DNA from 3 places in the Undibacterium sp. FW305-107 genome. Region 1 is predicted to be linked to each of the others. Evidence: predicted binding sites of a transcription regulator. Region 1 holds the regulator's gene; each other region holds the start of a gene.

Region 1 (8,017 bases):
CTGTGACTTGTTCTTGCAAGCCGCCTTGCATATCCAGTAAATCGCGTTGCGCTTCAGTTTTCAGCAATGACTGATGTGCATGCTGGCCGTGGATATCCACCAGCATGTCGCCAATCTCGCGCAATTGGCTTGCTGTGGCGGTGATGCCATTGATCCATGCTTTTGAGCGGCCTGCATTATCGATGGTACGGCGCAAGATCAAAGGCTGGTCCTGGTCAAAGAATTCATGTTCTTTGAGCCATGCTGCAAGAATCTCATTGACGGCAAATTCCGCGCTGATATCAGTTTTGCTGGCAGACTCGCGCACCATGCTGGCATCACCCCGTCCACCCAAGGCCAGGGTCAGGGCATCGATGAGGATGGATTTACCAGCACCGGTTTCTCCGGTCAGCACACTGAAGCCGGAAGAAAATTCAAGTTCCAGCGTATCGACAATGACAAAATCACGAATGGCAAGCGTGCGCAACATAATGGGCTGACATGAAGGAATTTGTTAAGAAAACAGGGCTGGACTATATGGTATATGACCCGGTATATGGCCCAGCATAGCGAAATCGCTATTCTAGCAACAGCCTGTGACTTCTGTGTTCGTAAGAGTGGGTTTGGTACGCTTAATAAGTTACTCAATAGGATACCTACTTAGTTGGGTACTTACTCAGTAGATTAATTCAGCGCACCCTCTACGGATGGATATTCATTCCAGTGCAATTTTTCGCGCAGAGTGTTGTAATAATTCCAGTCCTGAGGATGAAGAAAGGTCACTGTATGAGCAGAACGATTGACGATGATCCTGTCCTGATGCTGCAGGCTGGCAAAATTTTGCATATCAAAGTTCAGGCTGATATCGCGCCCAGCCACGATGGTGATGACGATTTCACTACTGTCTGGCAAAACGATGGGCCGGTTCGATAAGGCATGCGGTGCAATCGGCACCATCGCAATGCCGGATAAGCTGGGGTGCAGCAAGGGGCCGCCAGCAGAAAGCGCATAGGCCGTAGAGCCAGTCGGTGTCGAGACGATAAGGCCGTCTGAACGCTGGTTGTACATGAAGTGCCCGTCTACCTCAACGCGCAGTTCCACCATGCCTGAGCCAGCACCACGCGACACCACAATATCATTGAAAGCCACGCCACTGAAAATCTGGTTGCCGTCACGGGTAACGATAGCCTGTAACAGGCTGCGCCGTTCAGACACATATTTGCCATTCAGCATTTCTGTGATGACAGGGATTTTGCGGTCGAGCGCAATATCTGTGATAAAACCCAGCCTGCCCTGATTGATGCCGATCAGCGGGATATTATAGGGGGCCAGTTGCCGCGCTATACCCAGCATGGTGCCATCACCTCCAACCACGATGGCAACGTCCGCCAGCTTGCCTATCTCTGGCACGGGCATACTGCTGAATTCACTTAACTGCAGGTACTGCGCCGTTTCTGCTTCGATGACGACACGATGTCCCTCGCTCGCAAGAAAATTGGCCAGCTCCTTAATCGAGTCGGCAATGCCTGCCGCATTAGATTTTCCAACAAGTGCAATGGTTTTGGCCTGTACTGTCATAAACAAAGGTAGGGTGACATGATGGCTAAGATTAGAACATAATTAGGACATCAATGAATGGAATGAGTGCTCTTTATGGCAATTAAAGCAGTTTTGCTGGATCTGGATGATACTTTGTGGCCGGTTGCACCGGTAATTCGCCATGCCGAATCAGTGTTGCAGCAATGGATGCATGAGCATGTACCAGTCGTGGCACAAAATTACAATATGGAAAAATTGCGCGAGCGCAGGAATGTGCTGGTAGCGAGCGACCAGCGTTTTCAATACGATTTATGGGCCTTGCGGCATACCCTGTTGAAGCAGGTGTTTGATGAGCATGGCGTGGCAGCCGATAAAGCCGACCAGGCCATGGCGGTATTTGCCGATGCCAGGAACAAAGTCGATTTGTACAGCGATGTCAAACCGGCTTTACAGGCCCTGCAAGAAAAACTGCTGCTGGGCACTGTCTCAAATGGTTTTGCCGATTTACAGGCGATAGGCCTGGCGCACCATTTCAAGGTGTCTATCGCTGCCTTCCGCTTTGGCTGTGCCAAGCCTGATCCCAGGATATTTCTGGCTGCTTGCCAGGAATTGGGTCTGGCCCCGCAAGAGGTATTGTACGTAGGTGATGATTTGTTGCTTGATGTGCAAGGTGCGCAACAGGCGGGATTAAAAGGCGGCTGGATGAACCGCCAGGGTTTAAAAATTGAAGATGAGCGCCATCTGCATATCAAGCCGGATGCAGAATTTGCCAATCTGCATGACCTGACTCTATGGCTGTGAATTTTTCTATGTTCATGTCAGTCATGAACGCATAAAATGAAACCATGCAACTAGATATCCGCGCACAAACTTTATTAAAAGCCCTGGTCGAGCGTTATATCGCCGATGGCCAGCCTGTGGGGTCTCGCGCCTTGTCAAAAATATCCGGTCTGGAGTTATCGCCAGCGACGATACGCAATGTCATGGCGGATCTCGAAGAAATGGGCTTTGTCGCTAGCCCGCATACGTCTGCGGGCCGTATCCCCACCCCCAGAGGTTATCGTGTCTTCGTTGATAAGTTGCTGACTGTGCAAGATATCAATGGTGCAGGTATGGATTCGCGCCTGCAATCGAGCCTGCAATCGAATATGAATGCACAGCCGCCGCAAAAACTGATTGCGAATGCGGCGCAAATCTTGTCTTCCTTGACGCAGTTTGCCGGTGTCGTCATGACCCCGCGTACTGAGTCGATTTTCCAGCAAGTTGAATTCTTGCGTCTTTCAGAAAAACGTATTTTACTGGTGGTCGTCACTCCAACAGGCGAAGTCCATAACCGCTTGCTGTTGACGGATGTTGATTACACACCCACCCAACTGGTGCAGGCAGCCAATTACCTGAACCAGAACTTTGGCGGCCTTAGTTTTACCGATGCACGTACCCGTATCAATAGTGAGTTGCGGCAATTGCAAAATGACATGACCAGACTCATGCAGGCGGCTGTTGAAGCAGGCAGCAATGCCATGGATGAAGATAATGACGAAGTCGTCATCTCTGGCGAGCGCAATTTGCTGAATGTGCAGGACCTGTCTTCGAATATGAGTTCCCTGCGCAAGCTATTTGATATGTTTGAGCAAAAAAACAGTCTCATGCAACTGCTTGATGTCTCCAGCAAGGCAACCGGCGTGCAGATATTCATAGGCGGCGAGTCGCAACTGGTGCCCATGGAAGAAATGAGTATCGTCACTGCCCCTTACGAGGTGAACGGTAAAATAGTAGGTACCCTGGGTGTCATAGGCCCAACCCGCATGGCATATGAAAGAGTAATTCCTATCGTGGATATCACTTCGAAATTATTATCGAATGCATTAAGTCAATAAGCCGGGATGTCAACATGCCCAGACTGGCGTAGCAGCTTATTAAACATTTACGCGAATACAGATTGCCATGGACAAGAAAAACGCGAAGATTTTATTGATAGATGACAATGATGTAACCCGCGAAGTGCTCAGGGTCATATTGCGCAGCGAGGGGTATAACGTTGTTGGTGAGGCAACGGATGGCGGTGCTGGCCTGGAAATGGCAGTGAAGCTCAGGCCCGACCTGATCTTGCTTGATATTGTGATGCCCAAAATCAGCGGTACTGAAATTTTACCGCGTATCCGAGAACTGCTGCCAGATGCCCGGGTACTCATGGTGACAGCCAATAAAGATCAGGAAACCATCAATGAGGTAGTCAAAACCGGCATACATGGCTATATCCTCAAGCCATTTAATGCCCAAAAGATCATAGGTACTGTGGAAGCTGTTGTTACCAAGATCAATAAGTGAGTCTGGCGGCGCACAGGACATGTATATCCATCCCGGTGCGCTTGAAAACCAAATTTGAGAAATTGTTGTCTGACTTAAGCCTTATGCTCGCAATTCGGCTTGGTACAGTTGCCATAGATCGCCAGTGCATGTTCAGCAATCTTGAAGCCACGCTCCTGAGCTACCGTCTGCTGGCGTCGCTCGATTTCTTCATCAAAGAACTCTTCCACGCGACCACAATCCAGGCAAACCAGATGGTCATGGTGTGAACCCTCATTCAATTCAAAAATGGCTTTGCCAGTCTCAAAATGATTGCGGTTTAACAGGCCAGCCTGCTCAAACTGGGTTAGTACGCGGTACACAGTTGCCAGACCGACATCCATATTTTCATTCAGCAGGATCTTATATACATCTTCTGCTGTCAGATGACGAACCTTGCTGCTCTGGAAGATTTCCAGGATTTTCAGACGGGGCAGAGTGGCTTTCAGACCGCTGGCCTTGAGGTTGGGGGTGCTGTTTGTCATGTTTTCGATCAAAAAATTGCTATCTGCTTTATGATATCGGGTTTTAGGGCTTGTTGCTCAATTAAGAGGTTATCTATGCAACTGTTGTTTTCAGAATTAACACGGAAGAAGATGAGCCGTGTAGCGGGTCTGGTAGTGCTGGCTTCTTTGACAGCATGCTCATCACCTATTCCCCTGCTGTCATCGGCTGACAAGACATCAGTATATGCAACATCGGGCACACCTGGTGATGCGAATGGTGCACAAGTGGTAGAGCCTACTGGTTTTGGCAAGGTATTGGCCTTTATTTCACCTTATCGCGTTTCCATACAGCAAGGTAATTTTGTTTCCCAGGAAATGGTGGCGCAATTAAAAGAAGGCATGACGCGCGAACAAGTGCGTTTTGTGCTTGGTACAGCCTTGCTGACCGATATGTTCCATGAAGACCGCTGGGATTATCCTTTCCGCCTGACCAAGCCGAATGGCGAGCGTATTACCAGCCGTGTTTCGGTGTACTTCAAGGATGGTACGGTAGCGAAGTTCGAAGGCGGTGGTAATTTGCCGACTGAAAAAGAATATCTGGCGCGCATCACTGAATCCGCACTGGGCCTGAACCGGGTGCAATCAGTAATAGAAACTGATGCGCCGAAGAAAAAAGATAAATAAGTCTTAAATAAGCCTAAAGAGAAATAAATCTAAAGAGAAATTAATACCAATGACTGCACTGAAAATCGCCGTGGCCGGGGCTTCTGGCCGTATGGGGAAAATGCTGGTCGAAGCGATCAGCAATGCGGATGATATGGTACTGGTTGGTGCCCTGGATGTGCCAGCTTCGCCAGCTCTGGGTACGGATGCGGCAGCCAGCCTGGGCAAGCCTTCTGGTGTCAGCATTACGGCTGACCTGTCCGCAGGCCTGGCGAATGCTGACTACCTGATCGACTTCACCCGTCCGGAAGGTACACTTAAGCATCTTGAATATTGTGCTGCGCATGGCATCAAGATGATCATAGGCACCACAGGCTTTGATGAGGCTGGCAAGGCAGCGATCGCCGCCGCCGCAGAAAAAACTGCCATCATGTTTGCACCGAATATGAGTGTGGGTGTGAATGTCACCATGAAGTTGCTGGAAATGGCAGCCAAGAGCTTTGCAGAGGGGTATGACATCGAAATCGTCGAAGCCCATCACCGCTTCAAGGTGGATGCTCCATCAGGCACTGCCCTGAAAATGGGTGAAGTCATCGCCGATGCATTGGGCCGTGACCTCAATGAAGTGGGTGTCTTTGCCCGCGAAGGCGTGACTGGTGAACGCGATCCATCTTCCATCGGTTTTGCCACTATCCGTGGCGGCGACATTGTTGGTGACCACACAGTCTTGTTTGCCGGCATAGGTGAGCGTGTAGAAATCAGCCACAAATCATCCAGCCGTGTGACTTATGCCCATGGCAGCCTGCGTGCAGCACGTTTCCTGCAAGGCAAGTCTACAGGCTTGTATGATATGTATGATGTGCTGGGTTTGCGGTAGTGGGACTGACGCAAAACTGCCCCAGCAGCGTTGCAGCTCCTGGCCGTACTAAAGTACTGTCTTCGTCGCTATGGTGTAGTCGGGGTTTCAGGCAACATGTTGCCTGCCGACGTAACGAACCTCTCTTGCAAGAGAGGTTTCCTAAGGCGATAGCCTTGCCGGGACAATTTTGCGTAAGTCCTATTTAGTTTTCGTTAATAACACAACATTTGCCTGACATTTAAATAAGTGAAATAAGCGGCGCACGCATGAATTCTGCAATTGCACATTACTGGGAACAGGCTGATGCCCTGGGTCATCTGGTCGGCTGGCTATTATTGTTGATGTCGGTACTGAGCTGGACATTGATCTTGATGAAGGGCTGGAGTTTCTGGCGCATCCGTAAGGCGGCGCCGGCAGTGCGTACATTCTGGCGCGCCCCCAGCCTGGCAGATGCCTTGTCGTCCTTGCGTCAGGCGGATCAATCCAAGGTATTCATCACTCTGGCAGATGCTGCGCATGCAGCAGGTGACACTGCACAGCGCAGCGCCACGCTGTCTGCCAGTGCCGGGCTTAGCGAAATCCTGACACGTAGCCTGCGTCAAGAATTGCAGGGGCTGACAGTCAAGCTGGAAACCGGCCTGAGCTTTCTCGCCTCAGTCGGCGCAACCGCTCCTTTTGTTGGCTTATTGGGAACGGTCTGGGGTATATACCGCGCCTTGACGGCAATCTCGTCCAATGGCGTGGTGCAAATCGACCAACTGGCAGGGCCGGTAGGTGAGGCCCTGATCATGACAGCGCTGGGTTTGCTGGTCGCGATACCTGCAGTGCTTGCTTACAACGCTTTTAACCGTGTCAACCGCATTACCCTGGCAGAGCTTGATGGTTTTGCTTTTGACTTGCATGCTCACATGAGCAAGGTTTGATACTTTCCAGAGATGACATTCGGTCAATTCCATACGCTGCGCGAATCTTCATCCCGCCCCTTGACTTCAATGGCGGACATCAATGTCACGCCCATGGTCGATGTGATGCTGGTCTTGCTTGTCATCTTTATCATTGCAGCTCCTTTCATGACACATGCCGTCAAGCTGGATTTGCCACAAGCCCAGTCTGCCCCGGTGCCGGACCAGGCAGATACAGTGCGTATTTCCTTTGATGCTGACGGCATTCTGTACTGGGATAAACAGGTTCTCGCCATGGCTGATCTGGAATCCAGACTGGCTTTGCTGGCAAAAAAGAACAAGCAGACAGAATTGCAACTACGCGCAGATAAGTCCACCCGTTATGAAATCATTGCCCAGGTCATGGCGTCTGCCCAGGCACAGGGGCTGGCCAAGATTTCTTTCGTGACCGACAGCAAGCAGGCTAAAAAGCCTTAATTGTTCTTGGCCTGCTCAGGTCAGACTAGCCTGAATAAGCACCACTCTCCCTGTAAATTCGCCCTGACAGCCTTTGTCCATCAGGCTTTCCTCAATAATGTGCCTGAACCAGTTATAATCAAAGGTTCTGAGTCATTTCCGCATCTACTTCTGCTTACGCCATGCAAGAAAAATACACGCCTTCCGACGTCGAACAATCGGCGCAATCCCATTGGAAAAAGATCGATGCCTATACGGCAGTAGAAAACAATCCACGTTTCCCTAAAGGCAAGTATTACGCCTGTTCCATGCTGCCTTATCCTTCTGGCAAGCTGCATATGGGCCACGTGCGCAATTACACGATCAATGACATGCTGGCACGCCAGTTGCGCATGAAGGGCTATAACGTTCTCATGCCCATGGGTTGGGATGCATTTGGCTTGCCAGCAGAAAATGCGGCGATTGCCTATAAAAAATCACCGGCAGAATGGACTTACGCGAATATTGAAGACATGAAGTCGCAAATGCAGCCCCTGGGTCTGGCATTCGACTGGACGCGTGAAGTCGCGACCTGCGACCCGGATTACTATCGCTGGAACCAGTGGCTGTTCCTGAAGATGCTGGAAAAAGGCGTCGCCTACAAAAAGACCCAGGTCGTCAACTGGGATCCTGTCGATCAAACCGTGCTCGCGAATGAGCAGGTCATCGATGGTCGCGGCTGGCGCTCTGGCGCCCTGGTAGAAAAACGCGAAATCCCAGGCTACTACTTCGGCATCACCCAATACGCTGACGAACTGCTGAACAGCATCGATAATCTGGATGGCTGG
Region 2 (8,017 bases), on a different contig from region 1:
CGCCCAACATGCCGTCCTTCAGTGGATGATTCAGGTTTGCACTCTGGAAGTGATCCGTCACCCGTATCAGGTCGGCTACTTCCTGTGCATGCTGTGAACCCAGGCTCGCATCCAGCCACAATCTGGCACTTTGCTCTTCATTCGACAAACCGGCATGCTCACCACCATAGACCGCATCATGGAACCAGAAAGCTTTTTTCAATATCGCCACATCCGACTTGCTGGCGCCGGTATTGCTCGCCCATGCAGAGATTTCACTCAGGCCATGCACCAGATGATCAAGATTATGATAAGTCCGGCGCGCGCCACCGTAGGCGTCATCCCCCGTCAGGTAGTCAAACCAGTGGTCCAGCTTGGCGCTGTCGACATCAGCCTCTGCTTCCCAGAGTTTTTGCCAGTCAGTGCGCAGCCAGCTTTTAATCCAGGCAATGTAGGCTGGCATGGGCATGAATTTTTTTACCGTCCAGTGCCAGCCCACCGGTCCTTGCAAGGCACGCACGAAACTGGAGCTGACAGAGCCCAAATCACGTGGTGGCATGACAAAGATCGTCTTTGCTCCATCAAGTACATCAACATTGGTTTGCTGTATCAGGTTTTCATAATCGAAGTCTGATGTATTGCGTATGCCACGCACCAGATACTCTATGCCGTGGCGCTTGGCAGCTCGGGCAGTGTAATCGCCCTTGACGATGACGACGCTGACATTGCGCCAGCCACATTCGGCCACGCTGCGCTCAATAATGTCTTTGCGTTCAGGAGCAGAAAACTGCGGCTTCTTGCCCGGGTTTTCAGAAATGAAGACCACGACTTCATCAGCCAATGCCCTGGCCTCCTGTATCACCCACAGATGGCCATTGGTGATGGGATCAAGGGTGCCAGAGAATGCGATTTTTTTCATTGTGTACCCCAATGTTCCATATAAATAAGATGCTGCTGCAAGACTTCCTGTTCCAGCTCTGCGATGCTGCCCCGATTGATTATCTTGACGATCAGATCATGGGCTCGTCTCCGCAGAGCATATTCCTGTGCCTGCATCTGAAAAATCTGCCGTATCTCCGCTTCCGTCCATTCAGGATTACGATGACGCAGGCGCTGCAGGCGTGTTTCCTCATCCGCCTGCATTAGCAAGACGCTATCGTACACGAAGCCATCAACTTCATCAGGCAGCAATGCTGATTCCCAAATGACATACGCTGTAGTTTGCTGCATGGTCCACTGCCACATGGCCTGTAATACATAGGGTTGCAGCAATTTACGCAAGCAGCGATTTGCATCAATATCATTGATCAGTACTGTACGTAAAATGCCACGTCGTAAGCGACCAGCATCCGTCAGCAACCTGGGCAATACCAAAGCTATTTCTGCCATTGCCGGATGCTGGCTGTCCTGGTGTATCTTGCGTGCCACCATATCTGCATCAATAACCGGCACACCCAGCTTGAGAAAACCAGCCGCAGCACTAGATTTGCCGCAACCCATGCCCCCAGTCATCAACACCACGCGGGAACGCCTGACCATGTCAGGAACAGGAATAGAAGCGGAGATCAAAACAGTACTCATGGCAAGTTTTAATATTGGACAATCAACCAATATTGAAAGCTTAATACATCAACACTCAAATCACAAGCTTATTTTGGTTATTCAACCAAAATAATAAACCCATCAAACTACTGAAGGCCAGCATAGCTGATTCCATTTTTCCAAACCGACACTGTCATACCGTTGAAATATTTTAAATATATTTTCATACAGTATTAAGCACTGATTAAGCGCTAAACTTAAATGGAAAAGGATAAGCAATGATTTCAGACAGCCGCAGAAAGTTTTTGCGATTTTCAGCCACAAGTGCGGGTGCCAGCATGTTACCCGGGCTAATACAACAGGCTCTCGCCGTACCGGCGAACAATGTCACTGGTACGCTGGCAGATGTTGGCCATGTGGTGATTTTCATGCAGGAAAATCGCTCCTTTGATCATTACTTTGGCACCCTCGCCGGTGTGCGTGGCTTCGATGATCCGCGTGCCATCAGCTTGCCAAATGGCGCACCAGTCTGGCAACAACCCAATCCTGCTGGTGGCAGTGTCCTGCCTTTTCATTTCGACGCCAGGAACACCAGCGCGCTGTCGGTAGGCACCAATCACTCATGGAAAGGTTCTCAACAAACCTGGCAAGGCTGGGATGCCTGGGTCAGCAAAAAAACGGTACAAACCATGGGTTATTTTGACCGTGGCGACCTGCCGTTTTATTACGCACTGGCAGATGCGTTCACCATTTGCGACGCCTATCATTGCTCGATCTTTGGTGCGACCGACCCCAACCGCATGTATTCACTGACGGGCACCAGCCAAGGCTGGTTAGGTGCCATGGGCAGCCTGTATAACATAGATGCCAGGGATTATTACAATGCCGACCCGGCCAATGACAATGTCTCGGCCGCTGTCACGGCCAGCGCACCCAACTGGCAAACTTATGCAGAAGTGCTGGAAGCCAATCAGGTGAGCTGGAAGGTGTATCAGGAGTGGGATAATTACGGCGACAACTACCTCGCCTACTTCAAGAATTTCCGCGTCAATGCAGACGGCAGCAGGTTAAACAGCAGCTCGCCGTTATATCAGAAAGCACGCAGCATGGCACCCGGTGCAAGCGTAGGTGGCAGCAAGGGGGACGGCCTGGTCAGCGCTTTTGCAGATGACGTACGCAATAGACGGTTACCACAGGTATCCTGGATATGCGCACCAAATGATTACACCGAGCATTCACCCAACTCCCCCAATGCGGGTGAAAACCTGACCGCACGCTTGCTGGCTGCGCTGGTGGCAGAGCCCGAGGTGTGGGCGAAGACCGTGTTTTTACTGATGTATGATGAGAATGATGGCTTCTTCGATCATGTGCCGCCCCACATCCCGCCCATCACTACCGCCATGGGTAGGTCTACCCTGGCCGACAATGGCATTTATGAAAAATACGGCAATGAACCGGTTGGGCTGGGCCCACGCGTGCCCATGCTGGTGATCTCGCCCTGGAGCAAAGGCGGCAAGGTTTGCTCCCAGGTTTTTGACCACACATCAAAGTTGCGCTTTCTTGAAGAATGGCTGGTCAATGGCCTGGGCAAGGACAGGGCCGCAGTCAGTTGCAAACAGATATCGCCATGGCGACGCACGGTCTGTGGCGATTTGACTTCTGCATTTGATTTCAAATCCCCTGATCAAAACTGGCCAATGACGGTACCAAAAACTGCAGCTTATGTTCCTGTCAATGGCAAGCCTTATCCAGTGCCACCCATCAACCAGAGCCAGCCGCGTCAGGAAGCCTACCCACAGGCGCAGGGGCCGCGCCCGGCCTGCCGACTGCCTTATCTGCTGGAAGCACAGGCCAGGGTCAGCAACAGCAGGCAACTGGAAGTCAATTTCATCAATAACGGCAGCGCTGGCGCTGCATTTATCGTGTATTCGAAGATACGCACTGGTGGCCCCTGGTATTACACCGTTGAAGCTGGCAAGCAAATCCAGAAAGAAACCTGGAACTGGAGCACAGATACTTACCAGCTCAGCGCCTATGGCCCGAATGGTTTGATGCGTGAATGGCGCGGCAACAGTACAGCCATCGTCAAGCCGGAGGTGCAGGCAGCTCACGATAACAACAGTGGCAAGCTGGTGCTCACACTATCCAATCTCGACAATGTCCAACCCTGCAATTTCACCGTCAGCGACAATGCCTATGGCAGCCTGGCAAATACTTATTCGCTGGCAGGTGGCCAGAGTTTGCGGCTGGAATACCCATTGATCAACAGTTTTGGCTGGTATGACTTCAGCATCATCAGCAGCGCCGACAGCCAGTTTTTTCGCCGGGTAGCCGGTCATGTTGAAGCCGTAGGTAACAACAGTAATAACAATCGCACAGACCCTTTGATCGGCCGCCAAGCTAACAGCACCCGCCTGACCACCACACCGCGCATCTCGCGCGGCAGCAATGTCGTTGCCTCCTATGCGGCATTACCTGCACAAGTCAACGCCAAGAACTGGATAGGTATATACGCAGCCGGTGCTGTGCCAGGTAATGTCAATTCACTAGAATGGGAATATGCTGGCAATAGTCAGGGCAGCGTGACGCTCAATACCGCCAGCCTCGCAGCGGGCAATTATGCGCTTTGGTATTTATACAATGATGCCTACTCAGTCCTGGCTGGCCCGGTAACATTGACGATTGTGTAGCGCCCAATAACCAGTTGACCGTACAAAGCTGAGTAAATTGATATTTGCTCAGCTGCAATACGATATTAAAAAATACATTTCAAGCTGTGCAAAAATAATCCGTACTGGAAAATGCAATCAAACATCAATGCCAAAACACAACTAAATCATAACTAAGTCACTGATTATTAAAGAAATATTAGTTTATCCCTTTTTTAGCTCTTGAAAAGCCTGCCCCCCGCCCATATACTTAGCACTCGTTGAGAGAGAGTGCTAACAAGTCCCTCTCCAGCTTAATTGAATTCCAATAGTAATTACTCGCAAATTTAAAGGAGCTTGTATGAACCTTCGTCCCCTGCACGATCGCCTGATCGTGAAACGCCTGGATCAAGAAACAAAAACTGCATCCGGTATCGTTCTGCCTGACGCTGCTGCTGAAAAGCCAGATCAAGGTGAAGTACTGGCAGTTGGCCCTGGCAAATTGCTGGACAACGGTACAGTTCGCGCCCTGGACGTTAAAGTTGGCGACCGCGTTTTGTTCGGTAAATATTCTGGTCAGGCTGTCAAAGTTGACGGCAACGAAGTTCTGGTGATGCGCGAAGAAGATATCTTCGCGGTCGTACAGAAGTAATCGGCATCCACGATATCAATTAAAGAATTCGGAGAATTAATATGGCAGCTAAACAAGTAATTTTTGGTGATGACGCACGTGCGAAAATCGTCAATGGCGTCAACATCCTGGCGAACGCAGTTAAAGTCACTCTGGGCCCTAAAGGCCGTAACGTAGTTCTGGAACGCTCTTTCGGCGCACCTACAGTCACTAAAGACGGTGTTTCTGTAGCTAAAGAAATCGAACTGAAAGACAAGCTGGAAAACATGGGTGCACAACTGGTGAAAGAAGTTGCTTCCCGCACTTCTGACAACGCTGGTGACGGTACAACGACAGCGACAGTTCTGGCACAAGCCATCGTTCGCGAAGGTTTCAAATATGTAGCAGCTGGCTTCAACCCAACTGACTTGAAACGCGGTATCGACAAAGCAGTTACAGCCATCGTTGCTGAAATCAAAACTCTGTCCAAGCCAACAACAACCAACAAAGAAATCGCTCAAGTTGGTTCCATCTCTGCCAACTCCGATGCAAACATCGGCGACATCATTGCCAAGGCAATGGACAAAGTCGGCAAAGAAGGCGTGATCACTGTTGAAGACGGCAAATCCCTGGACAACGAACTCGACATCGTTGAAGGTATGCAGTTTGACCGTGGCTACCTGTCACCATACTTCATCAACAATCCAGAAAAACAATCCGTTATCCTGGAAAACCCGTTCATCCTATTGTTCGACAAAAAAATCTCGAACATCCGTGACCTGCTGCCAGTATTGGAACAAGTTGCAAAATCCGGTCGCCCACTGCTGATCATCGCTGAAGATGTAGACGGCGAAGCACTGGCAACTCTGGTTGTGAATAACATCCGTGGCATCCTGAAAACTGCAGCTGTTAAAGCTCCAGGCTTCGGTGACCGTCGCAAAGCCATGCTGGAAGACATCGCTATCCTGACCGGCGGTCAAGTGATTGCTGAAGAAGTTGGCCTGACTCTGGAAAAAGCAACTCTGGCTGACCTGGGTCAAGCTAAACGTATCGAAATCGGTAAAGAAAACACCACCGTTATCGATGGCGCTGGCCAGGCTGTTGGTATCGAAGCACGCGTTAAACAAATCCGCGCGCAAATCGAAGAAGCAACTTCTGACTACGACCGTGAAAAACTGCAAGAACGCGTTGCCAAACTGGCAGGCGGCGTTGCTGTGATCAAGGTTGGTGCTGCAACTGAAGTTGAAATGAAAGAGAAAAAAGCACGCGTTGAAGATGCTCTGCACGCAACTCGCGCTGCCGTAGAAGAAGGCGTTGTTCCTGGCGGTGGCGTTGCCCTGCTGCGCGCACGTCAAGCTGCTGGCGACATCAAAGGCGACAATCCAGATCAAGAAGCAGGTATCAAACTGGTTCTGAAAGCAATCGAAGCACCTCTGCGTGAAATCGTTGCTAACGCCGGTGGCGAACCTAGCGTTGTTGTTAACGCCATCATCAATGGCAAAGGCAACTACGGTTTCAATGCTGCCAATGACACATACGGCGACATGATAGAAATGGGTATCCTGGACCCAGCTAAAGTAACTCGCTCTGCATTGCAAAATGCAGCATCTGTTGCTGGCCTGATCCTGACTACTGACGCTCTGGTTGCTGAATTGTCTGAAGACAAGCCATCTATGGGTGGTGGTGATATGGGTGGCATGGGCGGTATGGGTGGCATGGGCGGCATGATGTAAGAACCCGTTCACGATCTTACTGCGCGAGCGTGATCGGGGCTCATGCGCTGCTCAAAATGCTCATGTACTTAAGTACATTCCGCTTTTTGCGCTGCTCTTTAACCCGCTGACGCCCGCTCGCTACAGATCATAAACAGGTTCTACTAGCTGCTAGCTACTCTCGGCGATCTAACCGAGAGTCGCATTGCTAAAAACCCCGCAACGCAAGTTGCGGGGTTTTTTATTACCCTTACGATTTATCCACTTCGGCAACACCCCATTCAAGTAGTGCAGTTGAACATCCATTGCACCCCAAACTGGTCAGTCAGCTTGCCAAAATAATCCCCCCATATTTGCACCGCCAGTGGCGTCGTCACATTTGCCCCTTGGCTCATCAGTGCAAACAGTTGATCGGTTTGCGCACGGCTATCCATCATCAGGATGTGGGCAGAACCTCGCATAGGCTCTGCATCATCATTGTCTGAAGCATAGAAAAGCACGCCCGGCCCCTCAAATCTGGCATGCATGATCTTGCCGCGCATGGCCTCGTTCTTCAGCGACATCCCGCCCTCACCATGACGCAGTATGTCGGTTACATGCCCCAGTCCACACTGAGTATAAAAATCCAGCGCCTGCTCGCATTGCGTCGTAAAAAACAAATAATTTGATTGTTGCATAGTGCCCCCCGAATCGATTTGCTTCAGTGGAACCCTTGTTGCACGGCCTCACCCATCTCTGCATTGGAATAGGCCTTGCCCGCAATTCCCCAGGTGCCATCAACTGCATATGTCACGTTGACATACGTCCTTTCCCGCGGATGCGCCCCCTGCTTAAGCCTGTCTATGATGTCAGTGACCTCGCTGACAAAAGCCTGCTTGACCTCGGCAGTAGGGAAAGTGACTGAAGGAACCTTCACTTCGATAACTGCCAGCGACTGGTGCTGGCCACCAGCATAACTGTGCGCCTCAGAGCTGACGACCAGGTGGCCGACGACGTTAGGTGTCATGAACTTGTTGCCAGTCAAACCGTGTACGCGTAGCAAAGCGTCTGCAACGAGAGGCAGCACTTCACGCTCCCCGTCAAGAGTGAGAAGGTCTGTGGTAACTTGAACTGAGATAGGCATAGCTTAACTCCTTGATCAAAAATGGATGGTCGAGTCAAAGACCAGCCCTTGACTCCCGCATCACGGACGTTATATAACGATCGTGATGTGACACATCATTACATAACGATCGTTATCTTGTAAAGTTTTAATAGCATTTTTATTCTGGAGATTTTTTACATGGCACACCGGGCGGGGCAAAAAGAAGAAAGCAAGGCAAAGATACTCAAAAGCGCAGGACGAGGATTTCGCAGCCGGGGGTTTGGTGGTTCTGGCGTTGATGGCCTGGCAAAAGATGCGGCAGTAACATCAGGTGCTTTCTATGCGCATTTCAAGTCAAAGGCAGATGCTTTCCGTGAGGCGGTAGTTGCCGGGCTCGAAGACCTGAAACTGGGGGTCAGCCAGGCACGTGAGCAACTGGGAA
Region 3 (8,017 bases), on a different contig from region 1:
TTGGGCAACTGCTGCGCGTTGGTGATTCCATCAATATGAATATCGCATTTTAAATACGGGCCAACATGGAAAGCATGATGCCAGCGTCTACCGACATAGAGCCAGATGAAGTTCCATCTGCGCTGCTGGAATTGCAGCATGAAAATCAGACACTGCGTGCCCGGCTCGACAGCTTGCTTGAACTCGCCCATCGCAATCAAAGCATCATGGCGCGTCACCAGAGTTTCGATTTAAAGATCATCGGCGCAAACAGCTTTCGCGAACTCATCACGAATATTTTCAGTGCTCTTGCAATCACTTCGGAACTCGATGTCGTGTCGCTGGTATTGTTCGACAAATTTGGCGATCTGCAGCAGATGCTGTGCGACCTCAAGATCGATTTGAATGAATTTCCGCATCTGATTTTTTTGCGACATGAAGTTGAACTCAGCCAGCCGGAAACTGCCCTGCGCAAACCTCAGTTAGGTTTATACCAGAGCCTGGCATATTCATCTTACTTCAGCAGCTTCAATAAAAAACCGGCAAGTATCGCCATCATCCCCATGCGCAGGCAAGGCCGCCTGATAGGCTGCCTGAATCTGGGCAGCTTCAAGGCCGACCGTTTTCAGCCGAATATGGCGACTGATTTTATTGAACGCTTGGGCTCCATTATTGCGATCTGCCTGGAAAACGTCATCAACAATGAGCGCCTGACCTATATAGGTCTGACCGACCCTTTGACCAATGTCAGCAACCGCCGCTATGTAGAACAGCGCATGCTGGAAGAAATTGCCCGCGCACGCAGACAAAGATACAGCATCGCCTGCATGTATCTGGATATCGATTTTTTCAAGCAGATCAATGACCGTTACGGCCATCAGGGCGGTGATGATGTGCTGAAAGAAGTAGCAAAACGCATCAAGGATGAATTACGTCTCAGTGACACCCTGGGCCGTTTTGGTGGTGAAGAATTTGTGGTGGTGCTGGTCAACACCAATTTGCATGATGCGATACAAGTAGCAGAGCGTATACGCAAGAGTATCGAGGGCCAGGATTTTGTATTGAGTGAGGCTGGCACTTGCCAGGCCACGATATCGATAGGCCTGACGACCATTGATGAAAATACCAATTACGACGATGCCAGCAGCATTGCCCGTGATCTGGTGTTGCGTGCTGACCGTGCCTTATATCAGGCAAAAAATGGCGGGCGTAATCAGGTGCGTTGTTTTTAGGCCGGGCTTATGCTTACGCAGGCTTTTTGCCGGCCTGCAATTGCTCGTACTTCGCGTTCAACTGTTCTGGGGTTTCGCGCCACTCAGGATTAAAAGGAATGCAACTGACCGGGCACACCTGCTGACATTGCGGCTCAGTGTAATGACCGACACATTCAGTACATTTATGCGGGTCAATCTCATAAATTTCCGGCCCCATGTAAATGGCGTCGTTGGGGCATTCGGGTTCGCAGACATCACAATTGATGCAATCGTCTGTAATCATCAGGGCCATGTTGTCACTTCACTTTCATGTGCTGCGCAGCCAATATCTGCTTAGCTTATACCTGCCTGGCAGCACCTGCTAATATTTACTTTAAGACTTGTTCTCGGCCAGCAAAGCGACCTTTTTCTTCAGCCAGCGATCGACAGAAGGGAAAACAAATTTTGACACATCGCCACCAAACATGGCGATCTCACGCACTATCGTACCTGAAATAAACTGATATTGATCAGAAGGTGTCAGGAACAGGGTTTCTACATCTGGCAGCAGATAACGGTTCATGCCCGCCATCTGGAATTCATACTCAAAGTCAGACACGGCACGCAAGCCGCGCACGATGACACGCGCATCATTTTTGCGTACAAAGTCTTTTAGCAAACCAGAGAAACTCTCTACTTTGACATTCGGGTAATGTCCCAGCACTTCATTGGCAATTTCCAGGCGTTCATCCAGGGAGAAAAATGGATTCTTGCTTTTGCTATCCGCCACACCCACCACCAAAGTATCAAAAAGACCGGATGCGCGACGCACCAGATCTTCATGACCGCGTGTCAGCGGATCGAATGTTCCCGGATAAACGGCTGTGACCATCTTCACTCCCTTTTTTCGCAATCTGCATAAGGATATGCACCAAGTTGAGCAGGCATTATGCCTGATTTTCGTGCGCCTCATGCGGCAAAATGTTGCGTTGCAGTATATGGAAGTACACACTACCGGCTTTATCGGCACGGATAAGTTGCCATCCACTTAATAATTTAGCTAATTTTTCTTCTGTCGCTGCATCGCCTGAAGTTTCAGCCAGGGGAAACTCGGATTCAACATAAATACAGCCTTTCGGGCTCAGCAATTGCGCGCAAGCTGGCAAGATACGACCCAGCCAATCCTGCTCAAACGGAGGGTCAAGGAAGATCACATCCATTTTTTGTGACTGGTTTGCCATACTTTCAACTGCCTTGAGAGCATCGGCCCTGATCAGTTTGCATTGGCTGGCTTGCAGTTTGTCCCTGACTTGCTCCAGTTGCTTATAAGCAGGGGTATGCGCCTCCACCATGATGACCTGAGCTGCACCGCGACTGGCAGCTTCAAAACCCAGGGCACCGCTGCCAGCGAACAGATCCAGGCAATGCACGCCTGTCCAGTTATTGTGCAGCAAGTGATTGAGCCAGTTAAACAGGGTTTCTCTGACGCGGTCTGGCGTAGGACGCAAACCCTCGGCATCAACCACGCTGAGCAGGCTGCGTTTCCACACGCCGCCTATGATGCGGACCTGATGGTTTTGACGTTTTACTACCGACGTTTTTGCGGTCGCGTTTTTTGTTTTTTTATTACTATTTGTTTTCATTGCATGCTTGCTACGGCTAAATCAGTTTACGTTGCGCTGTCTGTTAAAATGGCAGCATTCTAATATCAGGGCTGGCTTATTTGCCGCCCGCACTCCCAAATATCCCGATGTTTAGTTTTTTCAAAAAGAAGCCCAAAGAAGAGGCGCCAGTTGTTGTGGCTGATCCTGCACCCGTTGTTACAACACCAGCCAGTCCTGCACCTGCTGTTGCTACGCCTGCCATCGGTACCACGGTTACCGCTCCTGCGCCTGTGGCTGAAGTTAAGCCAGCGTTGGCAGATGTTGTAGCCCCTCAAGCACCAGAACCCGAGCAAAAACGCTCATGGTTAAGCCGCCTGAAAGCCGGGCTGGCTAAGACTTCCTCGAATCTTACCACCCTCTTCATCGGTGCCCGCATTGATGATGATTTGTATGAAGAGCTGGAAGCTGCCCTGCTGACCTCGGATGCAGGTGTGGAAGCTACCCAATTCCTGCTGGATGGATTAAAGAAAAGGGTCAAGGAAGAGAAGCTGACGGATGCCGAGCAAGTCAAGGCTGCCCTGAAAGTGTTACTGCTGGAATTGCTGACCCCTTTACAAAAACCACTGGAACTGGGCCGTTATCAACCCTTGGTCATGATGATCACTGGTGTGAATGGTGCTGGCAAGACCACCACGATAGGCAAGCTGGCCAAGCATATGCAAAGCCATCAGCAATCCGTTTTACTCGCGGCGGGCGACACCTTCCGCGCAGCAGCACGTGAGCAACTGACGATCTGGGGCGAACGCAATAATGTCACCGTCATCGCACAGGAATCTGGCGACCCTGCCGCAGTGGCTTTTGATGCAGTCGCCTCTGCCCGCGCCCGTGGTACGGATGTAGTGATGGTGGATACTGCAGGCCGCCTGCCTACCCAGCTACATCTGATGGAAGAATTGAAGAAAATCAAACGCGTCATCGCCAAAGGCATGGACGGTGCGCCACAAGAAGTCTTGCTCATCATCGACGGTAACACTGGTCAGAATGCCCTGGCCCAGGTCAAAGCCTTTGATGATGCCCTGCAATTGACTGGTCTGGTCATCACCAAGCTTGATGGCACTGCCAAAGGTGGCGTGCTGGCAGCGATTGCCAAGAACCGCCCTGTGCCCGTCTATTTCATAGGCATAGGAGAACAGATTGAAGACTTGCAACCGTTTAATGCACAGGAATTTGTTGACGCGCTGTTCAGCTAAATGTGACTGAGAACAAGCACAACAGCCATTGATGAAGCTCAAAAAGACCATACGCGACCATGATTGAATTTGAACACGTCAGCAAACAATATTCGCAAGATGTCTATGCGCTCAAGGATGTTTCATTATCGATTGCCGCCGGTGAACTGATCTTTCTGGCTGGCCCCTCTGGTGCTGGCAAGTCCACCTTGCTAAAGATGATCGCTGGCATAGAAAAGCCAACAGCGGGTACAGTCAAAGTGAATGGTCAGGACATAGGCAAACTGAAAAACAGCAGCCTGCCTTATTTGCGCCGCAAGCTGGGCTTGATTTTGCAAGATCAAAAACTATTGACTGACCGCCATGTACTGGCCAATGTCATGCTACCCATCATCGTTACCGGTGCTTCCCATAGCGAAGCCGAAACCCGCGCCCGCATAGCGTTGGAAAAAGTTGGCTTGCCTGACAAAGCTTATTCTTTGCCGCTGGCTTTATCCGGTGGAGAACAACAGCGCGTGGCGATTGCCCGTGCCATCGTCAACCGGCCACAGATCATTCTGGCGGATGAACCTACCGCCTTTCTCGATCGCGACAATGCCAACAAGGTATTGGGTGCGCTCAAGGCTTTCCAGAGCGCGGGGGTCACCTGCATTATCTCCAGCCATGATGAACAATTTCTCGATCAGGCCAGCCGTGTGATTTATCTCAGCCAGGGTCAGGTAGTCAGTACCTGGAAATCCTCGCTCGCCGCCTGATCCTGCATGACAGAATAATAAGGATGAATTCATGACCAACTGGTTCCGTCAGCATTTGTTTGCCATCAAGAGTGCGTTTGCCCATTTACGCGGCAGCCCTGGCAATTTCTTGTTCAATGTACTGGTTGTTGCGATTGCACTGGCCTTGCCCATCGCTGGCCTGACCCTGATAGAGAATATACGCCCGATCTCTTCGCAACTATCAATAGAGCCTGAAATCAGTATTTTCGTCAGCCCGGACACGCCAAGGGCAACTGCTACTGCCTTGTCGATACCCTTGAAGAAATTGCTGAAAGAGAAAAACATCACGGCAAACTTGAGCTTCATCCCCAAGGACAAGGCACTCGCCAGCCTGGAGCAGTCATCCAATCTGGCCGAAGTCTTATCCACTCTGGGCGGCAATCCCTTGCCGGATGCCTATGTCTTGTCCATGTCGAATAATGAGGCTGGCAAGATAGAGGCGCTGGTAGAAGAAATCAAACAAATGCCTGATGTCGATGTAGTGCAACTGGACTCGGCCTGGGTCAAGCGCCTGGCAGCACTGGTGCAGATCATGCAACTGGGTTTGTTATTCCTGGCTGCCACGCTGGGTGTGGTGGTGGTGGTCGTGGTGTTTAATGCAACCCGTCTGCAAGTCATTTCACACCGGGCTGAAATTGCCGTCTCACGCCTGTTGGGGGCCACCAATAGCTTTATCCACAAACCTTATTACTATACCGGCGCATTGCTTGGCTTATTGGCGGGTGGCCTGGCACTGGGCCTGATCGCTGCATCACTGCAGCCTTTGAACAAGGCTATTGCTGAATTTGCTAAATTATATGCCTCAGAATTCCACCTTGCTCCGTTGGGTATCGTACAGAGCGCCATTCTCCTGGCTGTTAGCATGTTGCTAGGATTGGTAGGCGTTTTTCTGTCAGTAAGAAGACAACTGGCACGTGCAAGTTAAATTAATAGCTGCCATTGCAAAATAAATCTGGTTTTGTTTCGTCTACATGATGTTAGCGCTGCCTGCGTCAACGAAGTTGGCCGGGCGCCTTGATTTGCAACAGCCTCTTACAATTTGCATCAACAGGATTGCAACTTTCAAGCCTGAGCCGTATCTAAGCAATATAAATGTTGTAAATGAATGCTAGTTTTTCAATAGATTTATTTGATGAAGTTCATAGAATCTGATTATTAGCACTCTTCTCAAGAGAGTGCTAATATAGGAACTTGAAAGTGCCAAAAGGAGTAATTGATACTCTTAAGGCAGCAATAAGGAGGAAAAATGGCAACTACATCGACACAATTGATCCCTGCAACTGACAGCACAGCATTGGCCCTGGGCTTCAGTGGTACGCTGGGTAATATTGATGCCTATATCTCTGCAGTCAATCGCCTGCCCATGCTCACGCATCAGGAAGAGATCGACTTCGCAAACAAATTACGTAATGACAATGACCTGGCTGCCGCGCAGCAACTGGTTATGTCGCATCTGCGTCTGGTAGTGTCCATCGCCCGTGGTTACCTCGGCTATGGCTTGCCACACGCTGACTTGATTCAAGAAGGCAATATTGGCCTGATGAAAGCCGTCAAACGTTTTGACCCTGACCAGGGCGTGCGTCTGGTGTCCTATGCCATGCACTGGATCAAGGCTGAAATGCATGAATACATTTTGAAAAACTGGCGCCTGGTTAAAGTGGCAACGACCAAAGCCCAGCGCAAATTGTTTTTTAACCTGCGCAGCCATAAAGAAGGTCTGGACGCGATGACACCCAAGCAAATTGATGCCCTGGCATCAACACTGGATGTCAAACGCGAAGAAGTCATCGAAATGGAAATGCGTTTGTCCGGTCATGATATTGCCCTGGATGCGCCGACGGATGATGACGATGAGAAATTTGCCCCTATCGCCTATCTGAAAACGGAATCCGACGAGCCTACCCGTGTTCTGGAAACACGTCAGTATGACCGTCTGCAAAGCGAAGGACTGGAATCTGCCTTGTCCAAGCTGGATGCACGTTCGCGCCACATCATAGAATCACGCTGGTTGAAAAATGATGATGGTACAGGTGCTACCCTGCACGAGCTGGCCGATGAATACGGTGTCTCTGCCGAACGCATACGCCAGATCGAAAGCGCAGCCTTGAAGAAAATGAAGGGCAGCCTCAGCAGTTTTGCTTGATCAGACATGCACTAGCAATGAAAAAGGCACTCGCAAGAGTGCCTTTTGTTTTATACGCCGGATTTATACGGTAGTTCAGAGCAAGCTGCTCAAACTTATTTCAATAATATCTTCAAATCATGCGCAACAGGTTCTGCCCCCTGACCATGGCGCAAGAATAAGCGTATGCGCCCCTGAGGATCAAATACATAACTGCCGGCAGTATGGTCTACGGTATAACTACCCGGGGTTTTACCCTCTACCTTTTGATAAAACACCTTGAATTCTTTGGCGACCCTGGCTGTTGCCGCTGCATCGCCATACAAACCAAGGAAACGCTTGTCGAAATTGGGTACATAGCTGGCCAATAAAGTCTGGGTATCACGCTCAGGATCAAGCGTTACGAACAGTACCTGCACCTTGTCGGCATCAGCACCAAGCAGCTTCATGACATTGGCCATTTCCACCATGGTGGTCGGACACACATCCGGGCATTGGGTATAGCCAAAAAAAATGACGACAGCCTTGCCCTTGAAGTCTGCCAGGGTGCGCGCCTTGCCATTGTGATCTGTCAGGGCAAAGTCTTTGGCGTAATCAAGACCTGTCAGATCCGTGTTATTGAATTTTTCCTGCGCGGGATTGCAAGCCACCAGGGTCAGCAAACTCAGCGCCATCAGCATACTGGTCACATGCTTCAGAATTTTCATAGCTTGATATAGTGATCAATCAACAAGGCTGCGAATAGCAGGGACAGATAGATGATGGAATAGGCAAAAGTCTTGCGTGCCAGTATGTCATCATAATGCTTGTAAATACGCCATGCATACCAGAGGAAAATCAGGCCAAGGATGATCGCGCTGACCAGATAAATCAGGCCACTCATATGCACCGCATAAGGCAGCATGCTGGTGGCAAACAGGGCAATGGTGTATAGCCAGATGTGGAAACGGGTAAATTCCAGACCATGGGTAATCGGCAACATCGGCAAACCAGAACGCGCATAGTCATCACGCCTGTACATCGCCAGCGCCCAGAAATGCGGCGGTGTCCAGATGAAGATGATCAACACCAGCAACCAGGCCTGCATCGGTACATCGTTTGCCACGGCTGCCCA

The links. The regulator HrcA, encoded in region 1, represses chaperone genes, less so after heat shock. The targets are predictions, from matches to a motif close to TTAGCACTCNNNNNNNNNGAGTGCTAA.
Region 2: groES (co-chaperone GroES) is a predicted target of HrcA. The motif match lies at 4,441-4,467, and genes of this name have one in related genera.
Region 3: rpoH (RNA polymerase sigma factor RpoH) is a predicted target of HrcA. The motif match lies at 5,937-5,963, and genes of this name have one in related genera.

What each region holds. Positions count from the first base shown of each region.
Region 1 covers NZ_JBYTAV010000003.1:367,657-375,673, forward strand. The annotation lists gene recN (DNA repair protein RecN) at 1-469, opposite strand, end outside; gene AC3WQT_RS08685 (NAD kinase) at 664-1,557, opposite strand; gene AC3WQT_RS08690 (HAD family hydrolase) at 1,633-2,319, shown strand; gene hrcA (heat-inducible transcriptional repressor HrcA) at 2,364-3,395, shown strand; gene AC3WQT_RS08700 (response regulator) at 3,463-3,846, shown strand; gene fur (ferric iron uptake transcriptional regulator) at 3,921-4,349, opposite strand; gene AC3WQT_RS08710 (outer membrane protein assembly factor BamE) at 4,461-4,994, shown strand; gene dapB (4-hydroxy-tetrahydrodipicolinate reductase) at 5,044-5,850, shown strand; gene AC3WQT_RS08720 (MotA/TolQ/ExbB proton channel family protein) at 6,099-6,755, shown strand; gene AC3WQT_RS08725 (ExbD/TolR family protein) at 6,768-7,211, shown strand; gene leuS (leucine--tRNA ligase) at 7,373-8,017, shown strand, end outside.
Region 2 covers NZ_JBYTAV010000010.1:138,104-146,120, reverse strand. The annotation lists gene coaD (pantetheine-phosphate adenylyltransferase) at 1-898, opposite strand, end outside; gene coaE (dephospho-CoA kinase) at 895-1,560, opposite strand; gene AC3WQT_RS21770 (phosphocholine-specific phospholipase C) at 1,800-4,211, shown strand; gene groES (co-chaperone GroES) at 4,531-4,821, shown strand; gene groL (chaperonin GroEL) at 4,863-6,512, shown strand; gene AC3WQT_RS21755 (VOC family protein) at 6,773-7,168, opposite strand; gene AC3WQT_RS21750 (tautomerase family protein) at 7,192-7,614, opposite strand; gene AC3WQT_RS21745 (TetR/AcrR family transcriptional regulator) at 7,774-8,017, shown strand, end outside.
Region 3 covers NZ_JBYTAV010000006.1:249,545-257,561, reverse strand. The annotation lists gene AC3WQT_RS15365 (MOSC domain-containing protein) at 1-53, shown strand, start outside; gene AC3WQT_RS15360 (DUF484 family protein) at 75-1,211, shown strand; gene AC3WQT_RS15355 (YfhL family 4Fe-4S dicluster ferredoxin) at 1,225-1,485, opposite strand; gene coaD (pantetheine-phosphate adenylyltransferase) at 1,567-2,064, opposite strand; gene rsmD (16S rRNA (guanine(966)-N(2))-methyltransferase RsmD) at 2,120-2,815, opposite strand; gene ftsY (signal recognition particle-docking protein FtsY) at 2,923-4,026, shown strand; gene AC3WQT_RS15335 (cell division ATP-binding protein FtsE) at 4,086-4,760, shown strand; gene AC3WQT_RS15330 (cell division protein FtsX) at 4,792-5,706, shown strand; gene rpoH (RNA polymerase sigma factor RpoH) at 6,028-6,924, shown strand; gene AC3WQT_RS15320 (SCO family protein) at 7,020-7,583, opposite strand; gene cyoE (heme o synthase) at 7,607-8,017, opposite strand, start outside.